DNA from 3 places in the Streptomyces sp. NPDC055287 genome. Region 1 is predicted to be linked to each of the others. Evidence: riboswitches for the same ligand, from Rfam matches in the RefSeq annotation. Region 1 holds a riboswitch; each other region holds the start of a gene.
What was found. Region 1 has a riboswitch for cyclic di-AMP ahead of ACWIHY_RS07650 (LysM peptidoglycan-binding domain-containing protein). Riboswitches for the same ligand answer to the same signal wherever they lie in the genome.
Positions count from the first base shown of each region.

Region 2: it holds a riboswitch for cyclic di-AMP, as region 1 does, so the genes downstream of both, ACWIHY_RS00490 (M23 family metallopeptidase) here and ACWIHY_RS07650 (LysM peptidoglycan-binding domain-containing protein) in region 1, are expected to answer to the same signal.
Region 3: it holds a riboswitch for cyclic di-AMP, as region 1 does, so the genes downstream of both, ACWIHY_RS33645 (M23 family metallopeptidase) here and ACWIHY_RS07650 (LysM peptidoglycan-binding domain-containing protein) in region 1, are expected to answer to the same signal.

Region 1 is NZ_JBSHNE010000003.1:339,847-345,008, forward strand. Features, by position in the region: gene ACWIHY_RS07640 (glycosyltransferase) at 1-475, opposite strand, end outside; gene ACWIHY_RS07645 (SDR family oxidoreductase) at 754-1,545, shown strand; cyclic di-AMP (ydaO/yuaA leader) riboswitch at 2,087-2,250, shown strand; gene ACWIHY_RS07650 (LysM peptidoglycan-binding domain-containing protein) at 2,253-3,020, shown strand; gene ACWIHY_RS07655 (DUF4873 domain-containing protein) at 3,193-3,462, shown strand; gene ACWIHY_RS07660 (SpoIIE family protein phosphatase) at 3,543-5,162, shown strand, end outside.
Region 2 is NZ_JBSHNE010000001.1:116,013-121,174, reverse strand. Features, by position in the region: gene ACWIHY_RS00495 (GntR family transcriptional regulator) at 1-482, opposite strand, end outside; gene ACWIHY_RS00490 (M23 family metallopeptidase) at 659-1,477, opposite strand; cyclic di-AMP (ydaO/yuaA leader) riboswitch at 1,490-1,657, opposite strand; gene ACWIHY_RS00485 (M16 family metallopeptidase) at 1,881-3,248, opposite strand; gene ACWIHY_RS00480 (M16 family metallopeptidase) at 3,269-4,636, opposite strand; gene ACWIHY_RS00475 (DNA gyrase/topoisomerase IV subunit A) at 4,851-5,162, shown strand, end outside.
Region 3 is NZ_JBSHNE010000038.1:41,210-46,371, reverse strand. Features, by position in the region: gene ACWIHY_RS33665 (aspartate aminotransferase family protein) at 1-915, shown strand, start outside; gene ACWIHY_RS33660 (helix-turn-helix domain-containing protein) at 983-1,585, shown strand; gene ACWIHY_RS33655 (DUF6126 family protein) at 1,587-1,733, shown strand; gene ACWIHY_RS33650 (tyrosine-protein phosphatase) at 1,734-2,558, opposite strand; cyclic di-AMP (ydaO/yuaA leader) riboswitch at 3,210-3,382, shown strand; gene ACWIHY_RS33645 (M23 family metallopeptidase) at 3,385-4,308, shown strand; gene ACWIHY_RS33640 (SGNH/GDSL hydrolase family protein) at 4,497-5,162, shown strand, end outside.

The sequences.
Region 1 (5,162 bases):
CCGTGCGGCCGGCCAGCCGGTTCCCGGCGGCGCCCCACGAGCGGGTGCCGGTCACCGAGGGCGGGAAGGCGCCGGTCGCGGCCAGGGGCTGCAGGTAGACACCCATGCTGGGCAGCGCCAGCCCTTCGGCGATGGTGTGGCCCAGCGGACCGAGCGAGCTCGACACCAGCAGTACGTCGCTCCCCCGCGCCGCCTGCAGCAGATCGTCGGTCATCCCTCCGACCAGGGCCCGAGCCATGGAGACCATCCGCGCCAGCTTCCCGACGTCCGTGACGCTGCGGTGCAGGGCGCGGCCTCGCGCGGAGGCGAGTTCCGCCCGCGGGTCCACGGGCAGGGGGTGGAAGCCCACGCCCGCCGCCTCCACCAGTGGCGCGAAGCAGGCGTGCGTCACGAGGGTGACCTCGTGCCCGGCCTGTGCGAGGCCGTGCGCGAGCCCGGTGTAGGGCGATACGTCACCGCGCGAACCCGCTGTCATCAACGCCACCCGCATAAGCACCAGTATGGCGCCGGCCGGCGGCCCGGCTCCGTACGCGAGGCCGGAAAGCAGGCCGCGAAGGGGGAGCTCCGGATTTGGGCGCCCCGCTTCGGGGAACCCAGGTGTGGTCGAACCGACCAGCCGCCACCGACCACCCACCGACCAGCAGGAGGCCGCCCGTGAAGGACGAGAGCCGCGAGACGGAGAATCCCGTCACGAAGCACCCGCAGCCGAAACTCCCCGACCAGGAACAGGCGCACCCCGGGTGGACGGGCCCGATGGATCCGCCGCCCGATCACGGCGAGGAGTCGTACCGGGGCAGCGGGCTTTTGAAGGGCCTCGCGGCCGTGGTCACCGGCGGCGATTCGGGGATCGGCCGGGCGGTGAGTCTGGCCTTCGCCCGTGAGGGTGCCGATGTGCTGCTCACCCATCTTCCGGAGGAGGAGAAGGAAGCCGCGGAAACCTCACGGCTCGTCGAGGAGGCGGGCCGCAGGGCCGTGGCGGTGAGCTGTGACATCCGGGACGAGGAGCAGTGCCGTGCGCTCATCGGGCGCGCTGTGTCGGAATTCGGCGCGATCAATATTCTGGTGAACAACACGGCGTATCAAATGTCCCAGCCGGACGGCATCGGCGCCATCACGACCGAACAATTCGACCGGGTCATGAAGACCAATCTTTACGGCATGTTCTGGCTTTCGAAGACGGCCCTCCCCCATATGCCCGAGGGAGGGAGCATTATCAACTCCGCCTCCGTTCAGGCGTACAAGCCCAGCCCGCATCTGCTCGACTACGCGATGACGAAGGCGGCGATTGTCGCCTTCACGCAAGGGCTGGCGCACATGGTGGCGCCCAGCGGAATCCGCGTCAACGCCGTCGCTCCGGGCCCGGTGTGGACTCCGTTGATTCCGGCCACCATGCCGGACACCACGGAGTTCGGAAAGCAATCACCTCTGGGCCGGCCCGCACAGCCGGCCGAAATGGCCCCGGCGTACGTATTCCTCGCCTCTCCGCAGGCCAGCTACATCACGGCCGAGATCGTCAATGCCACGGGTGGCACTCCCCTGCCATGAAGCCGGCCCCGGCGCTTTGATGCGATTCACCGGAACCAAATTGTGCCCATATGGCGCGATTTGCCGCACGTCGCGGCCGGTCCAGCCGACGCCCCTCTCGACGCGCACCGCGATGCCCACTACACCGCGAGGCGGGCAGCACCCCCCTGGACAATGAGGGTAATTCCCCTCACAGACGCCCAAGTCGACGCAGGGCGCGAGAAGTTCCTCAGCCCCGAGAGCGCACCCTCGACCGCAGATGCTCCCGGGGTGCACGTTGCGACCGCGATTGACCGATATGGGCGTTTTGCCGGAAAGGCCGTTGAGCCCGGCCTCCCGTGATACGAGTCACGTCCGCAACGGAATGTGAAAGTCCTGCCGGGCGTCAGCTCCCGCCCCCAGAAAGAAAGTTGAGTTTGGCGCCAACGGACAGTGACGGAAGTTCCCCCGCCCCGGTCGGCCGAGCGATCGAGGCGATCATTCCGGGGCTTGTTCTTCTCCATCCGTCTCGCTTAACGTCACCGTCAATCCGGGTGGACCGCCGAATCCTGCCGCCGTCCGGAATCCACACCCACTCACACTCACGTACGGCAGGAGCGGGGGACCCAGGTAAGCCGCCGGTCCGGTAATCCGGAACGGCTCGGGGTGAAGTCGCGTTGACCGTGCGACCGGGCATCTCCAGCCCGAACCCGACAGCTCACCTCGCAGGCGACGGAGAGGAATTTGTCATGCCCGCAAAGGGTAAGCACCGTCGTCCCAAGGCCAGATCCCTCACCCGTGGCTTCATCGCCGTGGGTACGGGTGGCGCCGCCCTGGTCCTGCCGCTGGTCGGCGCGACCACCGCCGGCGCGGCTCAGCCCGCCGCCGTCGAGAAGACCGTGGCCCCCGCCGCCGCCCCGGCCGCGAAGAAGGCCGCACCCACGACGTACACCGTGGTCGCGGGTGACTCGCTCTCCAAGATCGCGGACGCGCACTCGCTGAGCAGCTGGAAGAAGCTGTACCAGGACAACCGCAAGACCATCGGCGACAACCCGGCGCTGATCCACCCCGGCCTCAAGCTGACGATCGGCGCGAAGGCCGAGGCACCGGCGAAGGCGCCCGCGAAGGCCAAGCCCGCGGCCGACCGCGCCGACCGCTCCGAGACCCGCGCCGCCGTCGCCAAGACAACGACGTACACCGACGACCTGGACGGCTGGATCAAGGAGTCGCTGGCCGTCATGGCCAAGCACGGCATCCCCGGCACGTACGACGGCATCCACCGCAACATCATGCGCGAGTCCTCGGGCAACCCGATGGCGATCAACAACTGGGACTCCAACGCTGTGGCCGGTACGCCGTCCAAGGGCCTCCTCCAGGTCATCCAGCCGACGTTCCTGGCCTACCACGTGCCCGGCACGTCGACGGACAGCTACGACCCGGTCGCCAACATCACCGCCGCCTGCAATTACGCCGCGGACCGTTACGGCTCGATCGACAACGTGAACGGCCCGTACTAAAAAACGGCCACCGGGTGGGTGAACGCCCTCCCGAAGTGAGTGCTCGAAGCGTTACGGCCTGCCCGTTCCCGCAGGGCCCCCGAGGGTGCCCCGACGGAGCCGGCAGGCCGTCGCGCGTCCGGCAGCCCCCATCTGGCGGGAAGCGGCGGCCGGTGGGCGCACACTGGGGGCCATGAGCAACTATCAGGGCCCCGCGGTCCTCATCACCGGCAATGCCCAGATCGACGTCGTGGCCACCTTGAGCGGAGGCCGCTCGGGGGCGCTCGAGTGGGGCGGCAGCGCCCAGACCGACCAGGTGCCGGAAGAGTTCTACGCCGTGATGGACAGCGGACAGGTCACCCTGCGGCTGGCCGACGGCCGGGAGGCCGCCGTCGTGGCGAAGCGCACCGCCATCGGCAGCGGGCGGCTGAAGATCTCCGGGATCGGCTCGATCCCCTTCTAGAGCCGTCGGCCCAGCCGGCGTCTCCATCTGCCACAAGACAACACAGCCCCTAAAAAGTCACGCAATGCTAAAAATAGGGCATGAGCGGACGTCTCGGACGACCCAGGGGTGTCGGGTCACCGCGCTCGTCTCGGCAGCGAGGAGTGCGTTCCCGGCTGGAGGTGCGCAGCGCCGCCGGCCAGGTGCTCCTCCTCCAGATCGTGGTCGCGGTGCTGCTGATCACCGCCGCGGTGGTCGCACTCACGGTCCAGACGCGCCACGACAGCGCGGGTGACGCCCGTAACCGCTCCCTCGCCGCGGCGGAGGCCTTCGCGGAGGCCCCGGGCACCGTCGAGGCGCTGCGCTCCCTCGATCCGACCGCCGCGCTGCGCGCCCATACGGACGCGGCCCAGCGGGGCGCGGGCGTGGACTTCATGGCCGTGATGGCACCGGACGGCACCCGGGTCGCCGACACCGATCCGGCACTGATCGGCACGCGCGCCGAGGGTGTCGGGCGCGCCGCGGCCGGAGTAGCCTTCACCGAGATCTTCAAGGGCGCCCCGAACGACGCGGCGCGCGCCATCGTCCCGGTCACCGACGCCGACGGCACCGTCGTCGGCCTGGTCGGTGCGGGAGTCACGGTCGAGAACGTCGGGGACGCGGTGGACCGCCATCTGCCGATGCTCCTCGCGAGCGCGGTCGCCGCGCTCGCCCTGGCCATCGGCAGCTCCGTGCTCGTCAGCAGGAGACTGCGGCGCCAGACGCACGGCCTCGGCCCCACCGAGATGACCCGTATGTACGAGCACCACGACGCGGTCCTGCACGCCGTCCGGGAAGGGGTGCTCATCATCGGGGACGACGGCCGGCTCACGCTGCTCAACGACGAGGCACGCAGGCTCCTCGAACTGCCCGCCGGCGCCGAGGGCCGGCACATCACCGACCTCGGCCTCGACGAGCCCATCGCCGAGCTGCTGGTTTCGGGCCGCGCCGTGACCGACGAGGTCCACCTGGCCGGTGACCGGCTGCTGGCCGTCAACACCCGGCCCACCGCGCCGTACGGCGGGCCCCCCGGCACTGTCGCGACGCTCCGCGACACCACCGAGCTGCTGGCACTGTCCGGCGCGGCGCAGGTGGCCCGGGAGCGGCTGAAGCTGCTGTACGAGGCCGGAGTGCGGATCGGCACCACACTGGACGTGGCGCGTACCGCCGAGGAGCTGTCGGAGGTGGCGGTCCCCGGCTTCGCGGACCTCGCCACGGTGGAGCTGCTGGACCCCGTACTGCGCGGCGACGAGCCGACGGGGACCCATACCGAGATGCGCCGCGCCGCCGTGAGCGGCGGGCGCGAGGACCGTCCGTTCCAGCCGGTGGGCGACCTGATCAGGTTCCTCGTGCCCACGACGCCCATGGCGGCGGCGCTGGGAAGCGGCCACGCGGTGCTCGAGGCCGATCTGACCGTCGCCCACGGCTGGCGGTCCCAGGATCCGCAGGGGGCCGACCGGGCCCTCGCCTACGGCATCCGCTCCCTGGTCTCGGTGCCGCTGCAGGCTCGCGGTGTCGTCCTGGGGATGGCCAATTTCTGGCGCGCGGAGACCAGTAAGCCCTTCGGGGAGGAAGATCTGGCCTTCGCCGAGGAGCTGGCCGCCCGCGCCGCGGTCGCCATCGACAACGCCCGCCGCTTCACCCGCGAGCACGCCATGGCCGTAACCCTCCAGCGCAGCCTG
Region 2 (5,162 bases), on a different contig from region 1:
TCGACGGCGTACATCCACGCGATCTTGTGCCGGAGCTGAGTGAGCAGGGCCGTGAGGCCGGGGCTGCCCGACGCCTGGGCGAGCGTCTCGTGGAACCAGCTGCCCAGCGAGCGCAGATCCTCGCCCTCCCCCCGGCGGGCCCGCTCCTGGCCGAGCCTGACCAGGCCGCGCAGCACCTTCAGGTGGGCCTCGGTGCGCCGCTGGGCGGCGCGGGCCGCGCCCAGCGGCTCGAGCAGCGTCCGCACCTCCAGCAGGTCGGCGGCCTCCTGCTCGGTGGGCTCGGCCACGCAGGCGCCCGCGTGCCGGCGGGTGGTGACGAACCCCTCGGACTCCAGCGTGCGCAGGGCCTCGCGCACCGGGACGCGCGAGACACCGTAACGGCGCGCCAGCAGCTCCTCGGTGAGCCTGCTGCCCCGCGCGAACACACCGGACACGATGTCGTCACGGATTGCCGTGCATACCGATTGCGCGGGAATGCGCATGACCGAACCTCCGCCTTAATCCCCGCGAAACGCGGTTGATCGACGCCTGTTCGGTGACTCTATTGCAGCGGTCCCGGATTTCCGACGGGGGCTTTAATTCATGGACTGCTTTTGGACACGCCAGACATGCGGAAGGCCCCGGCGGGTGAGCCGGGGCCTTCCGTACGACCGAGCGGTCAGACGTTCACACCGTGCGCGCGCAGGTACGCGACCGGGTCCATGTCCGAGCCGTACTCGGGGGTCGTGCGGGCCTCGAAGTGCAGGTGCGGGCCCGTCGAGTTGCCGGTCGAGCCCGAGAGGCCTATCTGCTGGCCGGAGGCGACGGTCTGGCCGACGGAGACACCGATGGACGACAGGTGGCCGTACTGCGTGTACGTGCCGTCGTTCATCCGGATGACGATGTTGTTGCCGTACGCCCCGCCCCAGCCGGCCTCGACGACGGTGCCCCCGGCGACGGAGACGACGGAACTGCCGGACGCGGCGCGGAAGTCGACGCCGGAGTGGCTGCCGGAGGACCAGAGGTTGCCGCCGGTCTTGTAGCCGGTGGTGACGACGGAGCCGGCGACCGGGAGGGTGTAGCCGTTGAGACGCTTGCGCTCGGCCTCGCGGGCGGCGCGCTCCTTGGCGGCGCGCTCCTCACGCTCCTTCTTGGCCCGCGCCTGGGCCTCGGCCTTGGCCTTGGCCTCCGCCTTGCGCTTGGCTTCGGCCTTCTTCAGAGCCGCCTTGCGCTCGGCCTCGGCCTTGTCGGCGGCGTGCTGCTGCTGCTCGGCCTGGGCGGCGATCTGGTCGGCGAGGGAATCGCCGATGACGATGGCCTGGGTCAGGCCGGTGTCCTGGACGGCCTGGGCCGCTTCGCCGCCGGCGGCGAGGGCCGGAGAGGCCAGGCCTCCGATGACGCCGGTCGTCGCGAGTGCGGCGACGCCGGCCATGTTCGCGCTCTTGCGCGTCAGGCGGCTCGGACGACGGTGCTTCCCGGTGGCACGGGTGAACGCCATGGAGTGGCTGATCCTTTCCTTCCTTCTCGCCTACCGGGTTAGCTGACGGGTTCGGAGCAGGAAGGTCTCCTACGGACCCCTCCGTACGTACGCACAGAGGACGTCCGATTCACCCCAGGGACTGATTGGGTCCCCGGCTCCCCAGGCTCGCGCCTGACGGGGACTCGGCGATGACTGTCCGGTGCCACGGATGCGGCTCACTGCTGACGGACAGCCGGACAGACGCTAAACGGGACATCTTTTAATCACCAAACAGACACGGGGTTTTGTAACGCACCCCACAGGCCAGACAGGCAACCACCACAACAAATCGGACATAAGAGAAGGACCCCGACAGCCTTCCGGTTGCCGGGGTCCCTCTATCTCCCGCTTTGAGGGGAGTTGTTCGGCCGGTTCGGACGGCTCAGCCGCTGACCACCGTCACCTCGCCGATGCCGAGCGCCCTGACGGGCTCCTCGATCTGCGACGCGTCCCCGACGAGGACCGTGACCAGCCGGTCCTCAGGGAAGGCGCTGACGACCGCCGCGGTGGCCTCCACGGTGCCCGTCTCGGCGAGGCGGGCGTACATCTGGGCCTGGAAGTCGTCCGGCAGGTGCTGCTCGACCTGGTCGGCGAGCGTGCCGGCGACGGCCGCGGCCGTCTCGTACTTGAGCGGCGCGACACCCACCAGGTTCTGTACGGCGACATCCCGCTCGGCGTCGGTGAGGCCCTCGGCCGCCAGGGTGCGCAGCACCTTCCAGAGGTCTTCGAGCGCCGGGCCCGTGGACTCCGTGTCCACCGAGCCGCTGATCGCCAGCATGGACGCGCCCGAGCCGTCGGGAGCGGAGCGCAGCACCTGGCCGAAGGCGCGCACGCCGTACGTGTAGCCCTTCTCCTCGCGCAGGACGCGGTCCAGGCGGGAGGTGAGCGTGCCGCCCAGGCAGTACGTGCCGAGGACCTGGGCCGGCCAGACCCGGTCGTGGCGGTCGGGGCCGATCCGGCCGATGAGCAGCTGGGTCTGGACCGCGCCGGGGCGGTCCACGATGACCACACGGCCCGTGTCGTCGGCGGTGACCGGCGGTACCGGGCGCGATGCGGCGGTGTCGCCCTTCCACGCGCCCAGCGTGTCGGCCAGGATCGCGTCCAGGTCGGTGCCCTCGAGGTCTCCGACGACCACCGCGGTGGCGGTCGCGGGACGCACGTGGGCCACGTAGAAGGCCCGCACCGCGCCGGAGTCGATCTGCTGCACCGTCTCCTCGGTGCCCTGGCGCGGCCGCGACATGCGGGAGGCCGCCGGGAACAGCTCCTTGGAGAGCTGCTTGGCCGCGCGGCGGGACGGGTTGGCCGTCTCGTGCGGGATCTCGTCGAGCCGGTTGGCCACCAGGCGCTCGATCTCGCTGTCCGCGAACGCGGGCGCGCGCAGCGCGTCCGCGAGCAGGCCGAGCGCCTTGGGCAGCCTGGAGACGGGGACCTCCAGGGAGACCCGGACGCCCGGATGGTCGGCGTACGCGTCGAGCGTGGCGCCGCATCGCTCCAGCTCGGCGGCGAACTCCTCGGCGGAGTGCTTGTCGGTGCCCTCCGAGAAGGCCCGCGCCATGATCGTCGCGACGCCGTCGAGACCGGCCGGCTCGGCCTCCAGGGGGGCGGCGAGGAACACCTCGACCGCCACGACCTGCTGGCCGGGACGGTGGCAGCGCAGCACGGTCAGGCCGTTGGGCAGGGCGCCGCGCTCGGGGGCGGGGAACGCCCACGGCGTGGGGGTGCCGGCCTGCGGCTGCGGGTGGAACTTCATTCTCACGGCTGCGGTGTCGGTCACTTGTCCGCCCCTTCCTGGTCAGCGGTCTCACCGGCGGCGGTGTCGTCGGCTGCGTCGGCCGCGTGGGTCGGCTCGTAGACGAGGACCGCGCGGTTGTCCGGGCGCAGCCGGGCCTTGGCGGCCGCCTGGACCTCCTCCGCCGTGATGTCCAGGACGCGCCCGACGGCGGTCAGTGCGAGCTGCGGGTCGCCGAACAGGACGGCGTACCGGCACAGTTCGTCGGCACGGCCCGCGACCGTACCGAGCCGGTCGAGCCACTCGCGCTCCAACTGGGCCTGCGCGCGCTCCATCTCCTCGGGCGTGGGTCCCTCGGCGGCGAAGCGGGCCAGCTCCTCGTCGACGGCGCGCTCGATGTCGGGCACCTCGACGCCGGCCGACGTCTTGACGTCCAGCCAGCCGAGCGAGGGCGCGCCGGACAGGCGCAGCAGCCCGAAGCCTGCGGCGACGGCCGTACGGTCGCGGCGGACCAGGCGGTTGTGCAGCCGGGAGGACTCGCCGCCGCCGAGGACGGTGAGAGCCAGATCGGCGGCGTCGGCCTCGCGGGTGCCGTCGTGCGGCAGCCGGTAGGCGGCCATCAGCGCGCGGGCCGGGACCTCTTCGTGGATCTCCTCGCGCAGCTCCTGCCCGATGATGTCGGGCAGCGTGCCGTCGCGCGGCGGCTGCTTGCCGTCGTGGGACGGGATGGAGCCGAAGTACTGCTCGATCCAGGCGAGGGTCTGCTGCGGGTCGATGTCGCCGACGACCGAGATCACCGCGTTGTTCGGCGCGTAGTACGTACGGAAGAAGGCGCGCGCGTCCTCGAGGGTCGCGGCGTCCAGGTCGGCCATCGAGCCGATCGGCGTGTGGTGGTACGGGTGGCCCTCGGGGTAGGACAGTGCGGTCAGCTTCTCGAAGGCGGTACCGTACGGCACGTTGTCGTACCGCTGGCGGCGCTCGTTCTTGACGACGTCACGCTGGTTCTCCATGGACTCCTCGTCGAGCGCGGAGAGCAGCGAGCCCATCCGGTCGGCTTCCAGCCACAGAGCCAGCTCCACCTGGTGGGCGGGCATCGTCTCGAAGTAGTTGGTGCGCTCGAAGCTGGTCGTGCCGTTGAGCGAACCGCCCGCACCCTGCACCAGCTCGAAGTGACCGTTGCCCTTGACCTGCGCCGAGCCCTGGAACATCAGGTGCTCGAAAAGGTGAGCAAGGCCGGTACGGCCCTTGACCTCGTGGCGCGAACCTACGTCGTACCAGAGGCAGACCGCGGCGACCGGGGTCAGGTGGTCCTCGGAGAGCACCACGCGCAGGCCATTGGCCAGCCGGTGCTCTGTCGCTGTCAGGCCGCCGGAACCGGCCTGCGCTGTGGCCGTGTGACCCATGGGCATGTACGTCCCTTCGATCGCGATATGGAGAAGTCCTGCCACTGTATGCAAGCTCACGGACGCCTGGCGAAGTTCCCGGCCCGTGTACGCCCTCAGGGAACGCCCGAGCAGGCGCAACGGACGGGTCGAGGTCGGCGTTGTCAGTGCGCCGGTCCACAATGGTCGGCATCACACCCAAGAACTCGCCCTACAGAACCGCGAAGGAGCCGCAGCCGCGATGGCCCGCCGCAGCACGAAGACCCCGCCGCCGGACGATGCGTTCGAGGAGAAGATCCTCGATGTCGACGTCGTCGACGAAATGCAGGGCTCCTTCCTCGAGTACGCGTACTCGGTGATCTACTCGCGAGCGCTGCCCGACGCCCGCGACGGCATGAAGCCGGTGCACCGACGCATCGTCTACCAGATGAACGAGATGGGGCTGCGGCCCGACCGCGGCTACGTGAAGTGCGCCCGCGTCGTCGGCGAGGTGATGGGCAAGCTGCACCCGCACGGCGACGCTTCGATCTACGACGCGCTCGTGCGCATGGCA
Region 3 (5,162 bases), on a different contig from region 1:
GGCTCGCTCTCGGTGAACGGCGAGGCGGGCTTCCGCGACGGCTTCGCGCCGTTGCTGCCCGACACGGAGATCACGCTCGGCGACCTGGACGCCCTGGAGCGGGAGCTGAGGAAGGGGGACGTGGCCGGCTTCGTCGTGGAGCCGATCCAGGGGAAGGGCGTCCACGCGTCACCGCCCGGGTTCCTGCGCGCGGCCCAGGAACTTCTGCACCGCCACAAGGCGCTGCTGATCGCCGACGAGGTGCAGACGGGCCTGGGCCGGACCGGCGACTTCTACGCCTACCAGCACGAGGGGGGCGTCGAGCCCGATCTGCTGTGCGTCGCGAAGGCACTCTCCGGCGGCTACGTTCCGGTCGGCGCGACCCTCGGCAAGGACTGGATCTTCAAGCGCGTCTACTCGTCGATGGACCGGGTGCTGGTCCACTCGGCCAGCTTCGGCTCCAACGCGCAGGCCATGGCGGCGGGACTCGCCGTGCTCGCGGTGATGGAGGAGCAGGAGATCGTCGCGAACGCCCGGCGCACCGGCGACCTCCTGCGCGAGCGGCTGACGGCGCTCATCAGCCGCTACGAACTGCTGCACGACGTGCGCGGGCGCGGGCTCATGATCGGCATCGAGTTCGGACGGCCCGGCTCACTGAAGCTGCGCAGCCGGTGGACCATGCTCCAGGCCGCCCGCAAGGGGCTCTTCGCGCAGATGGTCGTCGTACCGCTCCTGCAGAAGCACCGGATCCTGACGCAGGTCTCCGGCGACCACCTGGAAGTGATCAAGCTTATTCCGCCGCTGACCGTGGGGGAGAAGGAGGTGGACCGGTTCGTCGACGCGTTCACCGCGGTGATGGACGACGCGCACAGCGGTGGCGGTCTGATGTGGGACTTCGGCCGGACGCTGGTGAAGCAGGCGGTCGCGAACCGCTAGTTCCGGGCGCTTTGCCTCTGAGGCAAGTTATTTGCCCCAGAGGTAAACCCTCTGGCCCAATGGAGGCATGACACCCCGCCTCGAAGAGCCGGCCGAAGGAGCGCTGCCCTCGGTCGCCCCGCGCCTGCGCGACCTGCGCCGGCACAGCGGTCTCACGCTCGAGGCCGCCGCCCGTCGCGCCGGACTCTCGCCCGCGCACCTGTCCCGCCTCGAGACGGGACAGCGCCAGCCCTCGCTGCCGATGCTGCTCGCACTCGCGCGTGTCTACGGTACGACGGTCTCCGCCCTTCTCGGCGAGACCGCCGGCGACCGGGACGCCGTACTGCGCGCGGGTGAGGCCGAGGCCCGGGAGGCCGACGGCTGGACGTACCACCGGGCAGGCGGTCCGGGACGCGCCATGCAGGCGCTGCGCGTGCATGTGCCGCACGGCGCCCAGGGCGATCTGGTGCGCGTCCATCCCGGCGAGGAGTGGCTGTACGTGCTGTCGGGGCGGCTGCGGCTGGTCCTCGGCGAGAGCGTTCACCGGCTCGATGCCGGGGACAGCGCGCATTTCGACTCGCTGACCCCGCACCGCATCGCGGCGGCCGGCCCCGAAGGGGTCGACCTGCTGTTCGTCCACACGCTGCTGCAGAGTGCCACCGCCGGGCTGTGCCTACCTCAGGAGATCTGACATGCCGGAACAGAAATCCACCGCGCGCCGCTTCATCGAGGACAAGATCCCGAGGGGCCTCGCGATCCGGTTGTTCGTGTACTTCGTCGCGGGGCACCTGTTCGCGGCCTTCGTCTACCTGCTCTTCACGCTCGGCGGCTCGCGCTGATCAGCCCTGGTCGAGCAGACGTGTCCGCAACCGCTCGCGGACCTCGGGCGTGACGTTCAGCCCCTCCTCGAGGTAGCGGTCGGTGGTGCCCCAGATCTTCTCGATCGTCTCGAAGGCGGCGGCCAGGTACTCCGCGCGGGCCTCGAAGAGCGGGCTCAGCAGCTCCATGACCTCGGGGGACATCCCGGCTGACGAATCGTCACTGCGGTGGACCTTGTAGCGGCGGTGCGGATCGTTCGACTTCAGGTAGTCGGCCTCGATCGCCTCGCGCTCGACGCCGACCGCCAGTAGCGTCACGGCTATCGACAGGCCGGCGCGGTCCTTGCCCGCCGCGCAGTGCATCAGCGCGGGGACGCTGTCCTCGGCGAGAGCGTGCAGCACCTGGCTGTGCTCGGCCGTGCGCTCCTTGATGATCACCCGGTACGTCGCCGACATCCGGTCCGCGGCCTTGCCGTCCGAGAGGATCTCGCGCAGCTCGTCGAGATTCCCGTCGCGCACCATCTTCCAGAACACGGCGCCGTCGGCCGGGTCCGTCAGCGGCAGATTGACATTGCGCACCCCCGGCAGCTCGACGTCCGGGCCCTCCAGCCGCTGGTCCGCCTCGTTGCGGAAGTCGAAGATCGTGTGGAGACCGAGCGAATTGAGGAACGCCGCGTCGGTGGCGGTGGCGTGCGCCAGATGACCGCTGCGGAAGAGCGCTCCGTACCGGACCCGCCGCCCGTCCACCGTCGGCAGGCCACCCACATCGCGGAAGTTGCGCACCGCGGCAAGCTCCGGCTCCTGCTCGGGCTCTGTCGGCGGGACCTGCGGCAGCTGCTGTGTCACGTGAGCTCCTGAAGTCTGCCGTCGGCGCTGCTCGCCGACTTCGGCGCGTTTCGACGATACGACATGGGTACCTGGGGCAATCATCGCGGCCGAGCCCGCTCGGCCGTCGCCCCCGGCACTCCGCACGGACAGCATTTTCGCACCTGTGCGGATCCGGGGACTCTTACGGCCGGGACAGACGATCACGGCCGTTCCCGGCTGCTCTGCGGGGCGGCTGGAAGGCACGGGCCGTATCTCACCGATCGAGGCGAGCTGGTCCACCCGCACCGCGGTCACGGGGGCTCGGATCTTCCTCGCCGCTGCCGAGTGGCTCTGTCGCCGGGGGTAGTCATATTGCCGCAAAGCGGGCGTAAGCGGCACTTGGCGTGAATGGGGCTATTTCGTGCCAACACCCTTGGCGGGTAAGGGAAATGACGGGACCGCTGGTGAGCAGGATCATATTTGTGACGGTGCGTGGCGAAGGGGTGGGGTCAAATGCCTGTTCGCAGGCGGGGCGTAATGATCCGTAATCCACAGAGGGTGACGGGAATTGCGTCATGAATTCTCGTGGGGCAATGACGGGGTGAATGGACCGGCTTGTACGGGGGAGCTGCATCGGCTTACGGTCACCGTCAATCCGGGTGGACCGCCGAATCCTGCCACCTCCCGGAATCCGCACTCACACTCACTCACGCGTGGCAGGAGCGGGGGAACCAGGTAAGTACGCCGGCGAACCGGAAGTTTCACCTCCGGACCGGCTTTGGGGTTAAGCCGCGCGACAGTGCGGCCGGGCATCTCCAGCCCGAACCCGACAGCTCACCTCGTAGGCGCCGGAGAGGAATGTTCCATGCCCGCAAAGGGTAAGCACCGCCGCCCGAGGTCCAACTCGCTCACGCGCGGATTCGTCGCCGCCGGCACGGGCGGAGCAGTACTCGCACTTCCCCTCATCGCCGCCACCGGCGCGAACGCCGCGGAGAAGGCCGCTCCGGCCGCCGCGTCCGCCGAAAAGGCCGCCGTTTCGGACGTGTCCGAGAAGGCGACGCCGAAGAAGAAGTCCAGCACCAAGACCTACTCCGTGGTCTCCGGCGACTATCTGTCGAAGATCGCCGACGAGCAGGACGTGCGTGGCGGCTGGCAGAAGCTGTACGACGACAACCGTGAGGTCGTCGGCGGCAACCCCTCGCTGATCCTGCCCGGCACGAAGCTGACCCTCGGCGCGAAGGCGGCGGCCCCGGCCGAGTCCGCCCCCGCGAAGCCGGCGCAGCCGGCGGCCGAGGCGCCCGCGCCCGCCGCCCCGAAGCCCGCCCCGAAGGTCGAGGCCAAGACCGAGACCCAGAAGCCCGCCGCCGCGCCGCAGGCCACCGGTTCCGGCTTCACCGCCCCGGTCTCCGCGGGCGTCACCACCTCGTACCGCGCCGCCGGCGGCAGCTGGTCCAGCGGTTACCACACGGGCGTCGACTTCTCCGCCTCCAGCGGCACCCCGGTCAAGGCGGTCGGTGCCGGCACCGTCGTCTCCGCGGGCTGGAGCGGCGCGTACGGCAACGAGGTCGTCATCAAGCACGACGACGGCCGCTACTCGCAGTACGCCCACCTGTCCTCGCTGGCCGTCTCCTCCGGCCAGAGCGTCAGCGGCGGCACCCAGATCGGTCTCTCCGGCAGCACGGGCAACTCCACCGGCCCGCACCTGCACTTCGAGATCCGCACCGGTCCGAGCTACGGCTCGGACGTCGACCCGCTGGCCTACCTGCGCGGCCACGGCGTCACCATCTGACGGATCTGATCCCTCAGGGCTCTTCCGTACGCCCCCTTTTGCTGCCACCCTCGGCGACAAAAGGGGGCGTACGTGCGTTTTAGTCCTATTCCGGGTTGGGTGAATCTTGACCGGTGTCTTATCTCACGCCGCGTCAACCCCTCCCTACGGTGGCGTAGGTCACTCGCTCCAGTGAAGGATGTGCCGACGTGGCAGACGATTCGAGATCATTCAGTGCAGGCACCATCGGGTCGTACGCGGCGATCGGCGACAGCTTCACCGAAGGCGTCGGAGACCCCGGACCCGGCGGTGCGTTCATCGGCTGGGCCGACCGGCTCGCCGTACTCCTCGACGACCGCGTCCCCGAGCACACGTTCCGCTACGCCAACCTCGCCGTACGCGGCCGCCTCCTCGACCAGATCGTGGCCGAGCAGGTCCCGCGCGCCAAGGAACTGGCCCCCGACCTGGTGACCTTCTGCGCCGGCGGCAACGACATCCTGCGGCCCGGCAGCGACCCCGACGCCGTGGCCGAGCGCTTCGAGCGGGCCGTGGCCGAACTCACCGACGCGGTGGGCACCGTCATGGTGACGACCGGCTTCGACACGCGCGGCGTTCCCGTGCTGCGCCATCTGCGCGGCAAGATCGCGACGTACACGGCGCACGTACGCGCGGTCGCCGACCGCTACGACTGCCCGGTGCTCGACCTGTGGTCGCTCAAGTCCGTCCAGGACAGGCGCGCCTGGGACGGCGACCGGCTCCACCTCTCGCCCGAGGGCCACACCCGCGTGGCCCTGCGCGCCGCTCAGGTGCTCGGGCTCGAGGTCCCGGCCGACCCGGACCAGGCGTGGCCGCCGATGGCGCCCCGCGGCTCGCTG